Regions from separate parts of the Pseudomonas parafulva genome, predicted to be linked through region 3. Evidence: riboswitches for the same ligand, from Rfam matches in the RefSeq annotation. Region 3 holds a riboswitch; each other region holds the start of a gene.

Region 1 (6,041 bases), 1.1 Mb from region 3:
GATTACAGACACGGTTGTGCCCATGCTCAAGCGCTTCGCACCCCTCGTGCCACTCGCACTCGTGACCCTGCTTTTTGGCTGTGCGGCCCAAGGCCCGGTATCCCAGCCCCAGGATCACACCCCGGTCGCCGTACAGCCGGCGATCAAGGCCAAGGCCTCGTCTTCGCCAGTGTTTGGCGAACCCCAGGAAGTGGCTACCGACGATGAACTGGAGGTCTTCTCCAGCAGCAAGCCCTATCAGTTGCCAGTGCTGGCCGACAGCATTCTGGAGCGCGGCATGTCGTTGATCGGCACCCGCTATCGCTTTGGCGGTACCTCGGAACAATCCGGCTTCGATTGCAGCGGCTTCATCGGCTACCTGTTCCGCGAGGAGGCAGGCATGACGTTGCCGCGTTCTACTCGCGAGATGATCAACGTCGATGCGCCGAAGGTGGCGCGCAACAAACTCAAGCCAGGCGACCTGCTGTTCTTCAGTACCAACGGCCGTGGCCGTGTCAGCCATGCCGGGATTTACCTGGGCGACAACCAGTTCATCCACTCCAGCAGCCGTCGTAGCGGTGGTGTGCGCATCGATAGCCTCGGTGACCGTTACTGGAGCAAGACCTTCCTTGAGGCCAAACGTGCCTTGGCCATGGCGCCGACTCATATCGCGCGCAACTAATGGCAATCTGATGTGTCCTAACCACGGCGTCGCTGCTTTGCAAAAAAGCTCGACGCCGTGCGTATTTACAGAAAGCGTCTAATCTAATTTCTCAACTCTATCCCGCTGCGGCCCAGCGTTCCCATACAGGATGTTTTGGCCATGACAACGATGGCGCGCTTCGCTTTCATTTCCCTGGCAGCCTTACTGGCGGCCTGCTCGAGCCAACCCCAGGCACCTGCCCCTACACGGGTCGTGCAGCCTCAGGTTACCTATAGCCAACCCAGCTTCTCGCCCACTGCCGATGACGTACTGATTCGCGCCATTGGTCTGGTTGGCACGCCCTACCGCTGGGGCGGCAATACGCCCGATTCGGGTTTCGACTGCAGTGGTCTGATCAAGTACGTCTACCGCGATGCCGCCGGCATCAGCCTGCCGCGCTCCACGCGGGAGATGATCGGCATGCGTGCGCCTACTGTGGATGTGAAGTCCTTGCAGTCCGGTGACCTGGTGTTCTTCGCGACCAGTGGCGGTTCGCAGGTAAGCCATGCTGGTATTTATGTAGGGGACGGGCGCTTCGTGCATGCGCCCCGCACCGGCGGTACGGTGCGGTTGGACTATCTGTCAAACAGCTACTGGGCCAAGGCCTACCTGCAGGCCAAGCGGGTCATCCCACAAGGGCACCTGGCCCAGAACCCCTGAGCCCGATCACCGAGCTTTGCTGACGCGCCAGATGGTATTGCCCACATCGTCAGCTACCAGCACGGCCCCGTGGCCATCCAGGGCAACCCCCACGGGGCGGCCCATGGCTTGGCCGCTTTCATTCAGGAACCCATCGAGCACGTCCATGGGCTTGCCCGACGGCTTTCCCGAGGCGTCGAAGGGTACGAATATCACCTTGTAGCCGCTGTGGGGCTTGCGGTTCCAGGACCCATGCTGGCCAATCAATGCACCTGCCCCAAAACGCGCCGGCAACACACCCGGCCCGGCGAAGGCCAACCCCAGTGAAGCGGTATGCGGCCCCACGGCGTAGTCGGGTACCTGTGCCTGGGCGACCTTGGCAGGGTCCTGGGGCTGCACGCGCTCATCCACGTGCTGGCCATAGTAGCTATAGGGCCAACCATAGAATCCACCTGCTTGTACCGAAGTGATGTAATCCGGTACCAGGTCGCTGCCGATTTCGTCACGTTCGTTGACTGCGGTCCAGAGCGCGCCACTGTGAGGCTCCCAGGCAAGCCCGTTGGGGTTGCGCAGGCCGGTGGCGAACAGGCGGTGCTTTCCGGTGCTGGGGTCGATCTCCCAGATCGCGGCGCGCCCCTGCTCCTGATCGAGGCCGTTTTCACCCACGTTGCTGTTCGAGCCCACGGTGACATAGAGGCGCCGTCCATCGGGGCTTGCGATGACATTCTTGGTCCAGTGGTGATTCAACGGGCCGGCTGGCAGTGAGGTGACCACCTCTGCCGGACCGGTTACTTGGCGTGCACCGGGCTGGTAGTGAAAACGCAGCAGTTTATCCGTATCGGCCACGTAAAAATCGGTGCCTACCAGCGCCATGCCAAAGGGTGAGTTCAGCCCGTCGGCAAAGGTATGGCGGATTTCCGCAACGCCGTCCTGGTCCGCGTCGCGCAACAGGGTAATGTGATCAGGGCTGGGCACGGCGGCCCCCGCGCGTGCCATGACCCGCTTCATGGCCCATCCGCGGATACCCTTGGCGTCTTCGGGTTTGGCAGGTGCGTTGGTTTCTGCCACCAGCACGTCGCCATTGGGCAGCACATAGAGCCAGCGCGGATGGTCGAGGTCACCGGCAAAGCGCGACACCTGCAACCCGGGTGCAGCCTGGGGCATGCGTCCGGCGGGCCAGCCGACGGCTGGCGCGATGTTCACGGTGGGTAGCAGGGTTTTGGCAGGGGAGGGCAGCTGCGGTGTGGGGCCGCTGCCGTCGGCCACCGTATAACGCGCCCTTTCGCCGCAGCCACTCAAACCCAGGCTTACAACAAGTACAACAGGCAGTGCCACGCGGTTCATGGTCGGCGTCCTCGGCAGGTTCTATTGATTCAGAGGGTAGGGAATGCCGCGGGTTCATTCGCACAGGCGGCAGGGGCTGCATCGGCGGCTCGGCGATCGCTGCTGTGCCGCCAGGCGAGCCGCGTCGATTGACGCTCCGGGTGCAACCCTCTAACCTTCGCGCGTGTTTCAGGTGCCCCGCCAGCCACGTCTGGCCAGGGTGAAACTGGGAAGTCGGTGAGCGCCCGCAGGGTGCGATTCCGGCGCTGCCCCCGCAACGGTAGGTGAGAGACGGCCGCGCAGGGCCACTGGGTACGATCCCCGGGAAGGCGCGCAGGTCAGGGCCAGTGGCCCGCTCATGAGCCCGGAGACCGGCCTGATACTGCCAACGGCATCACGGAGGGTGATGCGCGGTGCACTCTGGCTTTGGCCAATGCCCCTGCGCGCGCTCCGTTTGCCTGCCCATTCCCTGACACGGCGCTCGATCGTGGTGTCAGCCAGCGGAGAACTTCCCATGAGCGACGCCACCGAGCGCGACGAACGCCATCTGGCACGGATGCAGCGCAAGAAAGCGGTCATTGACGAGCGCATTGCCAACTCCCCTAACGAATGCGGCCTGCTGCTGGTGCTCACCGGCAATGGCAAGGGCAAGAGCAGCTCGGCCTTCGGCATGCTGGCCCGGGCCCTGGGCCACGGCATGCAGTGCGGCGTGGTGCAGTTCATCAAGGGCCGCAACAGCACCGGCGAAGAGCTGTTCTTCAGGCGCTTTCCCGAACAGGTGCGCTACCACGTGATGGGCGAGGGCTTCACGTGGGAGACGCAGGACCGCCAGCGTGACATTGCGGCGGCAGAAGCGGCGTGGGCCGTCTCCCGGCAACTGCTGCAGGATCCTGCGGTGCAGTTCGTGGTGCTCGACGAGCTCAACATCGCGCTCAAGCACGGCTACCTTGATCTGGACCAGGTGCTGTCGGACATCCAGGCCCGCCCTCCCATGCAGCACGTCATCGTCACCGGTCGCGCGGCCAAGCCTGAAATGGTCGAGCTGGCCGACACCGTGACCGAAATGGGTATGCTCAAGCACGCGTTCCAGGCCGGTATCCGTGCCCAGAAGGGCGTCGAGCTGTGAGCCAGGCCCGCCATTGCCCCGCCGTTCTGATTGCCGCACCGGCCTCTGGCCAAGGCAAGACCACGGTCACTGCCGCGCTGGCGCGCCTGCACCGGAATCTGGGCCGCAAGGTGCGGGTGTTCAAATGCGGGCCTGACTTTCTTGACCCCATGATTCTCGAACGTGCCAGCGGTGCACCCGTTCGCCAGCTCGACCTGTGGATGATCGGTGCCGAGGAGAGCCGCCGGCTGCTCTGGGAGGCGGCAGGTGAAGCCGACCTGATCCTCATCGAAGGGGTGATGGGGCTGTTCGACGGCACCCCTTCGAGTGCCGACCTGGCGCGTCACTTCGGTGTGCCGGTGCTGGCGGTGATTGATGGTACGGCCATGGCCCAGACCTTTGGCGCGCTGGCCCTGGGCCTGGCGCGTTATCAGCCGGACCTGCCGTTTGCCGGAGTGTTGGCCAACCGGGTGGGCAGCCTGCGTCATGCGCAACTGCTCGAAGGCAGCCTGACGGAGGGCCTGCGTTGGTATGGCGGCTTGTCCCGCGAGCGCGGCATCGAACTGCCCAGCCGTCACCTGGGGTTGGTGCAGGCCAGCGAGTTGAACGACCTGGACGCACGTCTGGACGCTGCTGCCCAAGCATTGGGCGCCAGCTGCGATGCCGCGTTGCCACCGGCCGTCACCTTCGAGCCGGCCGATCCGCTATCCGCCCAGGCTACCTTGGCGGGTGTACGTATCGGTGTAGCCCGCGACGAAGCCTTTGCCTTTCTCTATGGCGCCAACCTGGACCTGTTGCGCCGTCTAGGCGCACAGGTGCAGTTTTTCTCCCCCCTGCATGATGCGCAGCTGCCCGAAGTGGACAGCCTGTACCTGCCCGGCGGTTACCCCGAGTTGCACCACCATGCCCTGGCGCGCAATACCTCAATGTGCCAGGCCATCCGCGCCCATCACGCCCAAGGCAAGCCACTGCTGGCCGAATGCGGCGGCATGCTGTATCTGCTCGACGCGCTGACCGACGTGGCCGGGGACAGGGTCGAGTTGCTCGGGTTGCTGCCAGGTGAAGCGACCATGCAAAAGCGCCTGGCGGCCCTGGCCCTGCAAGCGGTCGAGCTGCCCGAGGGCACACTGCGCGGCCATACCTACCACCACTCCCTGACCAGCACTGCGCTCAAGCCGCTGGCACGTGGGTTGAGCCCCAACGGCGGGCGCGGCAACGAAGCCGTGTATCGGCTGGGCCGCTTGACCGCGTCCTACGTGCACTTCTACTTCCCCTCCAACCCGGAGGCGGCCGCAGCGCTGCTTTGCCCATGAGCGAGCATGCGTTCAGCGACCAGGAGCGTGCCGCGGTCTATCGCGCCATCGGCGAGCGGCGCGACATGCGCCATTTCGTTCAAGGCGAGGTGGCGCCGCAGGTCATGACACGGTTACTCAGCGCAGCCCACCAGGCACCGAGCGTGGGCTTGATGCAGCCATGGCGGTTCATCCGCATCACCGAGCGGGCCTTGCGTGGGCGCATCCAGGCACTGGTGGAGGCCGAGCGGGCGTTGACTGCACAGGCGCTGGGCGAGCGCTCGGACGAATTCATGAAGCTCAAGGTAGAGGGCATCAACGATTGCGCCGAACTGTGGGTCGCCGCCTTGATGGACAACCGTGAGCCCCACATTTTCGGGCGCCGCACGCTGCCTGAGATGGACTTGGCCTCGCTCGCCTGCGCCATCCAGAACCTCTGGCTGGCCGCCCGTGCCGAAGGGCTGGGCATGGGCTGGGTATCGCTGTTCGATCCCAAGGCGCTGGCAGCGTTGCTTGGCATGCCCAGCGGCGCCAAACCCGTGGCCGTGCTGTGCCTGGGGCCGGTGGCGGCATTCTACCCTGCACCCATGCTGGTCATGCAGAACTGGGCCGAAGAACGGCCGTTGCACCAGATGCTGTTTGAAAACCGTTGGGGAGAAGGCGCATGAGCGTGGCGTTGCTGACCGTGGCCGGTGTGGCCCTGGATGCATTGTTCGGCGAGCCCCGGCGGCGCCATCCGCTGGTTGCGTTCGGCAACATGGCCAGCAGCCTTGAGCGGCGCTTCAATGCCGGCGGGCGTGGTTGGCGCAGTCATGGTGTGAGCGCCTGGTTCCTGGCGGTGGTGCCCCTGACCTTGCTGGCCCTCATGCTCTCCTGGCTGCCTGTGATCGGCTGGCTGGTCGATGTGCTGGCGTTGTACTGCGCCCTGGGGCTGCGCAGCCTGGGCGAACATGTGCTGCCGGTGGCCACGGCCCTGCGCCAGGGGGATCTGGAAGAAGCA
Region 2 (6,041 bases), 110 kb from region 3:
TTCTGGTCAGGGCGGAACAGGTTGATCGAGCCATCCTTGCAACGGTAGGCCTTCAGACCTTCGAAGCACTGCTGGCCGTAATGCAGGGCCGTGGAGCCTTCGCTGATATGCAGCACGTTGTCTTCGGTCAGGGTGCCTTCATCCCACGCGCCATCGCGCCAGACAGACAGATAGCGTTTATCGGTCTTGATGTAGTCGAAGCCGAGCTTGTCCCAGTTAATGCTTTCGTTGCTCATGACACCCTCGTTGTCTTGCAAGTGCCCACGTTCGGGCTGCTGTTATATGCGCACACGCCACCTTAATACATCTTCGCCGGATCGGAAATGTCCTATCACCACTTGATGCTCGGCCCTTCAAGGCGTAAGGCGCAGTCGAGCCTCAGCGCATCGAGCAGCACCTGGTCATGGGAAGCGATCATCAGCGCACCGGTGAACTGCTCCAGCATCTTTTGCAGGGCCTTGAGCGATGGCAGGTCGAGGTGGTTGCCAGGTTCGTCCAGTAGCAGCAGTTCCACCGGTCGCCTGCGGTACAGGATCCCCGCCAGAGCCGCCTTCATGCGCTCGCCTCCACTGAGTAGGCTGCTGGGCAGCGCGACACGTGCAGCGTCCAGGCCCAGCTGAGCCAGCAGCATGCGTACATGGCTCTGATCCAGTGCCGGGTTGGCCTGTTGTACGTGTTCCAGCGCGCTTACGTCGGCCGACAACACGCTGCAGTGCTGGTCGAGCAGCGCCGTTTGGTCTGTGACCTTGAGGTGGCCTGCAGGCGCTGGCAACTGGCCGGCGATCATTTTCAGCAGTGTGCTCTTGCCGCTGCCATTGACGCCCGTCAGGGCACAACGTTGGCCCTGGCGCAGGCTGAGGTCGATGGGTACTTGTGTGCCATGCGGCAGGCGCAAGGCTTGCAGCAGTACCACCTGCCGCTGGACATTGGGCTCAAGCGTTGGCGTGTGCACGGTAATTTCGCAGGCTCTTTCGACCGCTTGCGCAGCGTCCCGCACCCTGTCGATCAGCTGTTGCCCGGCCGCCCGATGGCGTCGGCGCTGCTTGCCAAGCGTCGCCTGGCCGCCTTGCTGCTGGTGATCGAGCAGGATCTTGGCTTGGTTCACGCCCTTGGCCTTGCGCCCCGCCCGGGCCTGGGCTTTGTCCAGTGCCTGGCGTTGCTGTAGCTGGGCTCTGGCTTGCTGCTGCTGGGAGCGCTTGAGGTGTGCCAACTGCTGCACAGCTTGCGTGGTCTCGCAGCGCTTTCGTGCCTGATAGTGGCTGAAGTTGCCGCCATAGGCTTTCAGGCCCAGGCTTGACAGTTCGAGGATACAGTCCATGTGCTCGAGTAGAGAACGGTCATGGCTTATCACGAGCAAGCCGCGGTTCCAGGTTTGCATCATCGCCAGCCACTGCGTGCGACCGTGGTCGTCCAGGTGGTTGGTAGGTTCATCGAGTATGAGAAAGTCGGCCTCGCTCAACCAGGCGCCAATCAGCGCCACGCCCATGGCCTGCCCGCCGCTCAGGGTATGGACAGGGCGTTGCAGGTCCAGGTGGCCCAGGCCATGGCGGTGCAGCTGGGCGCGCAGGCGCTCGGGCGCATCCCAGCGCTCGCCGACGGTGTCGAAGTCAGCCGCCTCCACGCTGCCGAGTGCGATCCGTTCGAGCGCTGCGATCAAGGGCCCCATCTGGGCCAGATCGGCCACGGTCTTGCTGGTGTCGATCACCTGTTGATCGACAAGATGGACACGGCCCAAGCGCTGGCACGTGCCGCTGCTGGGTGAACGCCGGCCAGCGAGCAGTTGGCCAAGCAGGGTCTTGCCCACGCCGTTGCGGCCTACCAGGCCGGTCCGGGTAGTGTCGAAGGTCTGGGTGAGATCGGTGAACAGTGGCCTGCCATCTGGCAAGACCAGGGTGACGCTGTCCAGCGTCAGGATAGACGTAGTCGTCATGTGCAACTCCACAAATGCCGCGACATTTCCGGTGGCGACCGGAAAGTGAAGACTGGCCGTCAAGCAGACGGCGGCATCAATGGCGCATTGGACGAATACCTCATGAAGGGGAAGTGGGAAGGGTAGAGGAGGATGGTCAGCGCGTAAAGCGGGCAGGCGATGAAGAGAAAGGGTACTGCCTTGCACTTTATTCGTGGGTGGCGAGGGCGAGGGCGGGACGAAGGTCGCCGTCTGGCAGCAGTGCGGGTCCCCACAGCCTCGACAACGGTTGACCACCCGACAGCCACTGCGTAGCCTTGGCCGTTCGAGGTTCTCCGGCCAGGCCGGAGCTAAGACGGGAACGCGGTTCAAGCCGCGGCTGCCCCCGCAACTGTAGGCACCATTGATGGGTCGACACTGCCACTGCGCCAAGCGCGGGAAGGCGTCTTCCCCCAAGCCCGGTCCTGATGACCGTGCCTGGCGCAGGTGCAAGCCAGGAGACCTGCCTCGCAACGTTTTCGACTTTAAACCGGGCGGGGTGATCCGGTGGCGAACATGCCTGGCCTGTCTGGTCGGCGGCGCTCGTCCTGCATGCCCGCGCCATTCTGCCAAGGGCACTGCAACATGAAAACACTGGCCAAGCTCCCCGTTACCATCGTCACCGGCTTCCTGGGCTCGGGCAAGACTACCCTGTTGCGCCACATGCTCGACAACGCACAGGGTCGGCGCATCGCCGTGATCGTCAACGAATTCGGCGAGCTGGGCATTGATGGCGACATCCTCAAGCAGTGCAGCATCGGCTGCACCGAGGAAGAGGCCAATGGCCGGGTGTACGAACTGGCCAACGGTTGCCTGTGCTGCACCGTCCAGGAAGAGTTCTTCCCGGTGATGCGCGAACTGGTGGCGCGCCGCGGCGACCTGGACCATATCCTGATCGAAACCAGCGGCCTGGCGTTGCCCAAGCCGCTGGTACAAGCCTTCCAATGGCCTGAGATCCGCACCGCCTGCACCGTCGATGCGGTGATCACCGTGGTCGACAGCCCCGCCGTTGCCGCAGGCACTTTCGCCGCCTACCCGGACCAGGTCGACGCCCAGCGCAAGCTGGACCCGAACCTGGACCACGAGTCCCCCCTGCACGAGCTGTTCGCTGACCAACTGGCCAGCGCCGACCTGGTTGTGTTGAACAAAGCCGACCTGATCGATGCCGATGGCCTGGCCAAGGTGCGTGCCGAGGTCGCCGAAGAGCTGCCAGCGGCTGTCAAAGTCATCGAAGCCAGCAGTGGCAAGTTGCCGCTGGAGGTGTTGCTGGGCCTGGGCGCCGAGTCCGAGCAGCACATCGACGCCCGCCCGACCCACCACGATGCCCATCACGACGGCGATGACCATGACGACCATGACCATGATGCCTTCGATTCCATCTCCATCGACCTCCCCGAATCCGATGAGCGGGTGCTGATCGAGGCGCTCAACCAACTGGTGGTCGAGTACGGCATCCTGCGCGTCAAAGGCTTCGCCGCCATCGCTGGCAAGCCGATGCGCTTGCTCATCCAGGGGGTAGGTACGCGCTTCGACAAGCACTTCGACCGCGCCTGGCGCGCCGAAGAGCCGCGCGTCACGCGCCTGGTGCTGATCGGTCAGGACCTTGACCCCGCCCAGCTCGAAGCGCGTCTGCGCCACGCTCTGGGCGCCTGACCCATGCACCTGCTGCGGACCCAGCCCGGCGGCTTCGTGCCCGACGACAGCATTGCCGACCTCGGCCAGACGCCAGCCGAACTGGTCATCCTCTGCAGCGGGGATTCGCACCTGGCCTTGCTCGCCGACAGCGCCGAGCAGCTGCCCGGCGACTATCCCAGCTTGCGCCTGGCCAACCCCATGCAGGTGCAGAACCACGCTTCGGTCGACCTTTATGTCGATCAGGTCTTGCAGCACGCCAAGGTCATCCTGGTGTCGCTGCACGGCGGCGTGGGGTACTGGCGCTACGGTGTGGAACAGTTGGTTACGCTCGCCGAGCGCGGCGTGCACGTGATTCTGGTGCCCGGCGACGACCGTCCCGACCCGGAACTGACCGGGCTTGGGTCCGTGCAGGGGGCGCAAGCCGAGCAGTTGTGGCACTACCTTCGCCAGGGTGGCAAGGCCAACGCACTCAATCTGTTCTACTACCTTGCCAGTCAGTGGCTGGACCGTGACTATCCCTGGGCCGAGCCGCGGGCGTTGCTTCGCACGACGGTTTACCACCCTCAGGTGGGCAGTGGGGCGCTGGAGGACTGGTACCCGCACTGGCATGCCGATCATCCGGTGGCGCCGATACTGTTCTATCGCTCGCACCTGCAAGCAGCGAACACGGCTTTCATCGATGTGTTCTGCCAGCGCCTGCAGGCAGCAGGTTTGAACCCGTTGCCGATTGCGGTGGCCAGCCTGAAGGAAAGCGCCTGCCTGGAACAGGTCGAAGCATGGCTCGACATGGTCGGCGCCGAGGTTGTGCTCAACACCACGGGTTTCGCCCTGTCCAGCCCGGAGCGTCCTAACCTGCGCCCCCTAAGACGAGACATACCCGTGTTGCAGGCCATTTGCGCGCAGGACAACCAACCGGGTTGGGAGGCCAGCGAGCAGGGCCTCGGCGCACGTGACCTGGCCATGCACATCGTGCTACCGGAACTGGACGGCCGCATCATCACCCGGCCGGTCAGCTTCAAGGACATGGCCTGGCACAGCGAACGCAGCCAATCGGATGTGGTGTGCTACCGCGCCCACCCCGAGCGCATGGATTTTGTGGCCGAGCTGGCACGGCGCTGGGTGACCCTGGCGCGCCAGCCCAATGCGCACAAGCGCGTGGCGTTGATCCTGGCAAACTACCCCACGCGCGATGGGCGCATCGGCAATGGCGTGGGCCTGGACACGCCGGCTGCGGCGCTCAATATCTTGCGTGCGCTGCGCACTGAAGGCTATCCGGTCAGCGAGCTGCCCGAGAGCGGTACCCAGTTGATCCATCAATTGCTGGGCGGTGTGACCAACGACCTCGACCAGATCGACCAGCGGCCCTGTGCCCAGAGCATGAGCCTGGTCGATTACCAGGCGGCATTCGACCGCCTGCCGGACGCCAACCGCCAGGCGGTACTGGAGCGCTGGGGGCCACCGGAGCAGGACCCGATGTTCCGCCAGGGCCGTTTGATGGTGGCAGGGGTGCGCATGGGGATGACCTTCGTCGGCATCCAGCCTGCTCGCGGCTATCAGGTAGACCCCAGCGCCGTTTATCACGATCCGGACCTGGTGCCACCCCATGGCTACCTGGCGTTCTATTTCTGGCTGAGGCATGTGTATGCGGCCGACGCTGTCATCCATGTCGGCAAGCACGGCAACCTGGAATGGCTCCCGGGCAAGGGGGTAGGGCTGTCCGATACGTGCTGGCCGGATGCGCTGCTCGGGCCGCTGCCCAACATCTATCCGTTCATCGTCAACGACCCAGGTGAGGGCGCGCAGGCCAAGCGACGCACGCAAGCCGTGATCATCGATCACCTGATGCCGCCGCTGACCCGCGCCGAGACCTACGGCCCGCTACGCCACCTGGAGCAATTGGCCGACGAATTCTACGAAGCACAACTGCTCGACCCGCGCCGCGCCCGTGAGTTGCAACGCGACATCCTCGAACTGGTCAGGACCCACCACATCGACCGGGAATTGCAACTCGAAGGGCAGCTTGACGATGCAACCGTCTGGTTGCCACGCCTTGACACCTACCTGTGCGACCTCAAGGAATCGCAGATCCGCGATGGCTTGCATGTATTCGGCCAGTCGCCCGAGGGTCGGTTGCGCCTGGACACGCTGCTGGCACTGCTGCGGGTTGAGCGGGGCGATGGGCGTGGCGGCAATGCGAGTGTGTTGCGCGCGCTGGCCAAGGCACTGGTCCCTGGCTTCGATCCGCTGGACTGTGACCTGGGGCAACCCTGGCAAGGCCCACGGCCCACGCTACTGCTGAACATCAGCGACCAGGCCTGGCGTACGGCTGGCGATACCCGCGAGCGCCTCGAACTGCTGGCATTGCAGGTTATCGAGGGTGCGCTCGACGGCACGCTGCCAGCGCTGGAGGCGGAACTTGGCCAGCCCGTTCAGGCCGTTGTCGATCACCTGCGCGATA
Region 3 (6,041 bases):
TTGCTTTCTCCACGTGTCAGGCGCCTGAGGACTTCCATTTCGCGGTTGGAAAGGCTCGCCAAGCGCACCGGCTCGCTTTCCAGCGAATTGCTGTTGACCGACATCTGCGGGAACGTCGAATAGCCTTTTACCAGGGCCTTGAGCGCGAACAGCAAGGCTTCGTGATCTTCCTCCTTGGTCACGAATGCGCCGATGCCTGCGTCCAGACAGCGGCGTACATACAAGTCTGTTGCCTGGCCGGTGAGGACCATGATTTTGGGCACCTGATCGAGCGATTGCAGGCGCTTGATGACTTCCATGCCGTCCAGCCCAGGCAAACCGATGTCCAGAATCACCACGTCCGGTTTCAGCTCGCGTGCCATTTGCGCGACTTCACTGCCATTGCCCACTTCTGCGATCACATTGAAACGTTCATGTTCGAGCAGCATGCGCAAAGATAAGCGGACGATGGGGTGGTCCTCCACGATCAGCACGTTGGTCATTAGGAAAACTCCTGTTCAGATGTGGTCCAGCTCCTGAGGTACTCAGGAATACTTCTGTAAGCGGGTTGTCAGAAGCGCAGCACGATACGACCATTACCGAACTTTAGTAATGCCGAGTATATGAGGTGTTGAATTACCCTCAAGGGGCTGTTGAAAATTCCTACAAAAAGGAGGCCGATTCAGCGGCGTTTGGCCTATTGTTGGCCGCCGAACCGTAAGATCAGCTACACGCTGTGTGTACTTTACTTACGCGTGCTGACGATGCAGGGTGCTCAACCAAAGATTTGCCAATCCGCGCGGGTCGAGCTGCAAGCATCCCCTGGCAGTTGGGGCATCGACCTTGCAAACGTTCCTGCGCACACCCTCGGCAAAAGGTGCACTCGAAGGAGCAGATGAAGGCATCGAGGCTGTCACCGGGCAGGGCGGCGTCACAGCACTCGCAGTTGGGGCGCAATTCCAGCATAAGCGTGATTCCTGTCGGGACTGTCTGCACGCAGTGTGTTCCGGACCGGAACTGGCTGGCAAGCTAGACGCGGTAAAGGTGCGCATGCCCCGCACGGTAAAGGGCCGATTCGGCGAATGGCGTGTCGCCCAGTACTCGGCCCACCAGAATCAACGCGGTGCGGCGATAACCTTTGACAGTGGCGCGCTCGACGATGTCGTCCAGTGTGCCTCGCACCCAATTCTGGTCCGGCCAAGTGGCGCGGTAGACCACGGCAACGGGGCAGTCGCCACCGTAGTGAGGCAGTAGCTGTTCGACGATGCGTGCCAGGTGCTTGACCCCCAGGTGAATGGCTAGCGTCGTGCCATGGCGCGCAAGCGCCTCCAGCTGCTCGCCGGCTGGCATGGGCGAGCTGTCTGCGAAGCGGGTCAGGATCACGCTCTGGGCGACGTCGGGCAAGGTCAGTTCGCATCCCAGTAACGCGGCGCTGGCAGCCACGGCGGTGACGCCTGGCACAATCTGATAGTCGATGCCAAGACGCTGCAGATGGCGGATCTGTTCACCGATGGCGCCATAAAGGCTCGGATCACCGCTGTGCACACGCGCGACATCCTTGCCCTGCGCATGGGCGCACTCGATGGCATCGATGATCTGCTCGAGGTGCAGCTCTGCGCTGTTGATCAGGGTATCGGCGCAGTGGCCTTCCAGAACGGCAAGGGGGACCAGAGAGCCGGCATAGATGATGACAGGGCAGGTGCGAATCAGGCGCTGCCCCTTGACCGTGATCAGCTCGGGGTCGCCGGGGCCGGCGCCGATGAAGTAAACCGTCATGGTATTCCTGAATGATTGACAAGGGTGAGCGGGATCAGTGAGCGATGGCCAGGGTCGCAGGGCCCAGCGTTCGACGCGTGACCAGCAGTTGCGGGTCGCCATTGTACTGGTCAGCCATGGCCAGCGCTGCACTCTCTGCCACGCCCCAGCACCCGCTGTGCGCATAGGCGACGGCTGAGCGATGGCTCAGATGCGTTTCGAAGCGATTCAAGTGCGGTGCAGGGTAGAACACCAAGGGCAGCGCCAGGTGGCTGGCCAGTGCATGCAGCCCTGGCTCGTGCGCCTTGAGATCGATGCTGGCGATACCGTGAAGGTGCGCAGGGTCCAGGCCTCGCTGGGCGAGGCCTTGTTCGAGCAAGGTCAACAAGCTGTCCATCGGGCAACCCCTGCGGCAGCCAAACCCTACGTAGAACGGCTTCACTCTGGTCGGCTGAAGCGGCGATACAGCGCTGCGCTGATCAGGCCAAGGGCAAGCCAGAATGCTGCATTGGTGAGCCAGGACGCCAGCTGGAACTGAGTCTCCAGCGCCGCTGGAGCCAAACTCTGGTGCACTTCAGGCTGAGGAGCACCCATCACGTGCGGCAGCAGCAGGACAATGACGCCCACCCCCTTCAAGGCCCAGTGGCGGGCAAATACCAGCAGTGCCAGGCCCACGGCCGTGGCACCCGCGGCGCCAGCCCACCAGACCTGGCGTTGCGCCAAGTCCGCCGCAGCGGTGCCCGGCAGCTCCGGCGGCAGCCCGAGCGTGGGCGCCAGGCAGAACACGGCGAAACCGGCCAGGCCCCAGGCAGCACCACTGGCCGTGGTGCGCGGTTGGCGCAGGCTGTACAAGCCAGCCAGTATCAAAGCGAACCCCACCGCCACGACCAGGTTGCCGCCGGTGGTCGAGAGCGTGCGCTGCCAACCCTCTTCGGGTGACCAGGCCTCGTCACTGTGCTCATGGGCAGCCTCGGTATCTTGGGCATGGGCATGGGCATGTGCCGGGGCCGATGCCTCGTATGTCTCCGCTTCCAGGATCAGCGGGCTGACCCACAAACTTTGCAGCACGGTCAGCAGCAGTGCCGCCAGCAGTCCGCTGAAGCCCGCCGTACGGGCAATGTGCGTGATCATGGGTGGCACTCAGTGGCAGGGGAAGGCGGCGCTGTGACGGGTGTCATGCGCAGCGTTGTGAACAGCTTCGATGTGCGAGAAGCCGGCAAAGTAGACCAGGCACAAGCCCAGCAGGCTGGCGCTCACAGCGACGACAATGCGTTGGCTGAGAGATACGGGGGCAACGATACTGGTAACGTGCGGACGGGTTGTGACGGGCATTGGCGCCTTCCTCTGCGTGTTGGGGACGGGCAGGCGCGGCAGCTGCAGGCGATACCTGCAGGAATGCGACAGCGCCCGCCCACCGCGGGGTGTTGATGGACGCCAGGCCGGTCTCCGGGCTTGCGAGGAGGAGTGTATCTCCTGGGCAGCGTCACCTTCCCATGCCGAATCTCCTGGCACAGTGGTAAAGACGCCTCACTCGCTTACCGTTGCGGGGGCAGCACCGGAATAGTCAAAGCCTGCCTGACAGGCCTGCGACGCACCGATTTCCCGTTTCACCCTCTTGGGGCACCTGACGCAATGCGATAGAGAAGCACGAGCGCTGCGCTGCGTCAAATGCACAGGCGAGGCGGGTAAGCGCTCGATCATTGCTGAGCGAAGGCGATTAGCCGCTCGCCATCGAGCCGATACCGTAGCCACTCGTTCTGCGGTTGCGCCCCTAGTGCGTCATAAAACCCAATGGCCGGCTCGTTCCAATCCAGCACACTCCATTCCAGACGGCCGCAGCCTTGGGCAACCGCCTGCTTGGCAATGTGCCTGAGCAACTGACGTCCGGCGCCATCGCCACGGTCGTTTGGGGTGATGTAGAGGTCTTCCAGGTAGATGCCATTGCGCCCAAGCCAGGTCGAGTAACTGTAGAAGTAAATGGCAAAACCAATCGCACGGCCCTCACGTTCGGCCATCAGGCAATGAACGGTGCTGCCTGCGTCGAACAGGCTGCGCTCGATGTCCTGGGGAGTGGCCAGCACTTCGTCGCGGGCGCGCTCGTACTCGGCCAATTCGGTAATGAAATCCAGAATCTGTTGGGCGTCAGTGCGTAGGGCAGGGCGAATTACAAGACTCATCGAACGCTTATCCTTTATCGGCTGCGAGTGGTACAGCTATGTGTATCTGCAAAATTCTCTGTATCTGTACTGCAAGGGTGAAGCGTGCACTGGGCTAGTGTGAACCCTTTCCTGAACCCAGTGGAATACCCGTCATGCTCGCCTCGCTCGACCTGCTGATCGCCTTCGTCCTGTTCGCATTCGTTTCTTCCATCACTCCTGGGCCCAACAACACCATGCTATTGGCTTCGGGCGTGAATTTCGGTGTGCGCCGCTCGGTGCCACATGCGCTGGGCGTCAGCGTAGGGTTCATGGTCATGGTGCTTGCCGTCGGCCTGGGCCTGGGAGAGGTGTTCAAGGCCTGGCCTGCGCTCTACACCGTACTGCGCTATGCCGGAGCGGGCTATCTGCTTTACCTGGCTTGGAAAATCGCCACCTCAGGGCCGGTTGGCACCGCTTCTGCGGCAGAGCCCAAGCCTATTGGCTTCTGGGCTGCGGCTGCTTTCCAATGGGTCAACCCGAAGGCCTGGGTCATGGCCATCGGCGCAATAACCACCTATACCCCGGCGCAAGGCTACGTCGCGAACGTGGTGGTCATCTCCGCCTTGTTCGCTTTGGTGAACCTGCCCAGCGTGGGGGTATGGGTCATGTTCGGCAGTGCGCTGCGCGGTCTGCTGCAGAACCCGCGCTGGCTGATGCTGTTCAATGTCCTGATGGCTGCACTGCTGGTCATTTCTCTCTACCCGCTGCTGTTTGTAGAATCGGCGTTTCACCCTTGATGCAGAAGGCAGCGCCCATCATGCAACTGACACCGTGGTCCCACGACTGTAGCGAAGGGTTCACCCTGCGCGGCTGGCGCAGCGAGCCTACAGGGCGACCCCTGCTGCACGTTCTGCACGGCAACGGGTTCTGCTCGCTGGCCTATCAACCGTTGCTGATGCACCTGGGGCTGCACTTCGATCTTTGGCTCAGCGACGTCCAGGGGCATGGGGACAGTGACCACGGCGGCCCATTCCGTGGCTGGAACCGCACGGCCGCGCTGGCCGCCGAAGCCTTCAGCGCACACGTGGCTGAGTATGGCAACGTACCCCGGCTTGCCATCGGTCATAGCTTCGGTGGAGTGCTCACCGGGTTGCTGCTGGCCAATGAGCAGCAGCTGTTCGAGCGCGCGGTGCTACTCGACCCGGTGATCTTCAGCCGGCGCATGCTGTTTTCGATGAAGCTGGCCGCCTGCTTCGGGTTGAATCGGCACCATGCGCTGGCGCGCAAAACGGCCGGCAGGCGCAGCACCTGGCCGGACCGCCCCTCAGCCATGACTTCCTTGCAAGGGCGGGGCATTTTCAAAGGCTGGACCGACGCGGCATTGCAGGCCTACGTGGCGCACGCGATCGCCGAAGGCGAAGGGGGTGTAATACTCAAGTGCCGTCCAAGCCGCGAAGTGGACATTTTCAGTAGCTATCCGTCCCACCTGTGGTCGAGCCTGGCGCGTATCAGCGTGCCGACGCGTGTGGTGTACGGCAGCCAGACCTACCCTTATGTACAGGCCTCGGCGATACGGCTGGCAGCGCTCAACCCTCATGTCAGTGCGCAGCAGGTCGCTGGCGGACACTGTTTCATGCAGGAAAATCCTGAGGCTGCGGCGCAGGAGGTGCTGGCTTTCCTCCGATCCAGCGTCCTACCCATAGAACACGCTGGGCCGTTCCAGGTAGCTAGCCCGTGAGTCGATGCAACGTTATCGTGGCACCCGCACGTTGAGGAGCGCACGATGAAGACAATTTTGAATACTCATTCCAACCCTGCCGGGCACTGGGTCGGCGATGGCTTTCCGGTCCGCAGCCTGTTCACCTATGACGACGACGTCAGTCGCACCAGCCCGTTTCTGCTTCTCGATTACGCCGGCCCCCACACCTTTGCCTCCACCTCGGCGCGCCGCGGGGTCGGATCTCACCCACACCGGGGTTTCGAGACGGTCACGATCGTGTACCAGGGCGAACTCGAGCACCGCGACTCCACTGGCGCTGGCGGGGTCATAGGACCGGGTGACGTTCAGTGGATGACCGCTGCAGACGGTATCGTTCATGAAGAGTTTCATTCACGTGGGTTCGCCCGCAGCGGCGGCGTGCTGGAGTCGGTGCAACTATGGGTGAACCT

Evidence for each region. Region 3 has a riboswitch for cobalamin ahead of B2J77_RS10590 (CbtB domain-containing protein). Riboswitches for the same ligand answer to the same signal wherever they lie in the genome.
Region 1: it holds a riboswitch for cobalamin, as region 3 does, so the genes downstream of both, cobO (cob(I)yrinic acid a,c-diamide adenosyltransferase) here and B2J77_RS10590 (CbtB domain-containing protein) in region 3, are expected to answer to the same signal.
Region 2: it holds a riboswitch for cobalamin, as region 3 does, so the genes downstream of both, cobW (cobalamin biosynthesis protein CobW) here and B2J77_RS10590 (CbtB domain-containing protein) in region 3, are expected to answer to the same signal.

Annotation. Positions count from the first base shown of each region.
Region 1 covers NZ_CP019952.1:3,435,452-3,441,492, reverse strand. The annotation lists gene B2J77_RS15435 (C40 family peptidase) at 23-661, shown strand; gene B2J77_RS15430 (C40 family peptidase) at 803-1,342, shown strand; gene B2J77_RS15425 (PQQ-dependent sugar dehydrogenase) at 1,349-2,665, opposite strand; cobalamin riboswitch at 2,819-3,039, shown strand; gene cobO (cob(I)yrinic acid a,c-diamide adenosyltransferase) at 3,159-3,770, shown strand; gene B2J77_RS15415 (cobyrinate a,c-diamide synthase) at 3,767-5,062, shown strand; gene bluB (5,6-dimethylbenzimidazole synthase) at 5,053-5,709, shown strand; gene cbiB (adenosylcobinamide-phosphate synthase CbiB) at 5,706-6,041, shown strand, end outside.
Region 2 covers NZ_CP019952.1:2,226,345-2,232,385, forward strand. The annotation lists gene B2J77_RS10055 (branched-chain amino acid aminotransferase) at 1-257, opposite strand, end outside; gene B2J77_RS10060 (ATP-binding cassette domain-containing protein) at 332-1,930, opposite strand; cobalamin riboswitch at 2,221-2,434, shown strand; gene cobW (cobalamin biosynthesis protein CobW) at 2,534-3,601, shown strand; gene cobN (cobaltochelatase subunit CobN) at 3,605-6,041, shown strand, end outside.
Region 3 covers NZ_CP019952.1:2,336,377-2,342,417, forward strand. The annotation lists gene B2J77_RS10565 (response regulator transcription factor) at 1-482, opposite strand, end outside; gene B2J77_RS10570 (DUF1272 domain-containing protein) at 703-945, opposite strand; gene cobM (precorrin-4 C(11)-methyltransferase) at 1,009-1,755, opposite strand; gene B2J77_RS10580 (cobalamin biosynthesis protein) at 1,790-2,176, opposite strand; gene B2J77_RS10585 (CbtA family protein) at 2,173-2,865, opposite strand; gene B2J77_RS10590 (CbtB domain-containing protein) at 2,875-3,066, opposite strand; cobalamin riboswitch at 3,154-3,377, opposite strand; gene B2J77_RS10595 (GNAT family N-acetyltransferase) at 3,432-3,911, opposite strand; gene B2J77_RS10600 (LysE family translocator) at 4,046-4,669, shown strand; gene B2J77_RS10605 (alpha/beta fold hydrolase) at 4,690-5,610, shown strand; gene B2J77_RS10610 (pirin family protein) at 5,656-6,041, shown strand, end outside.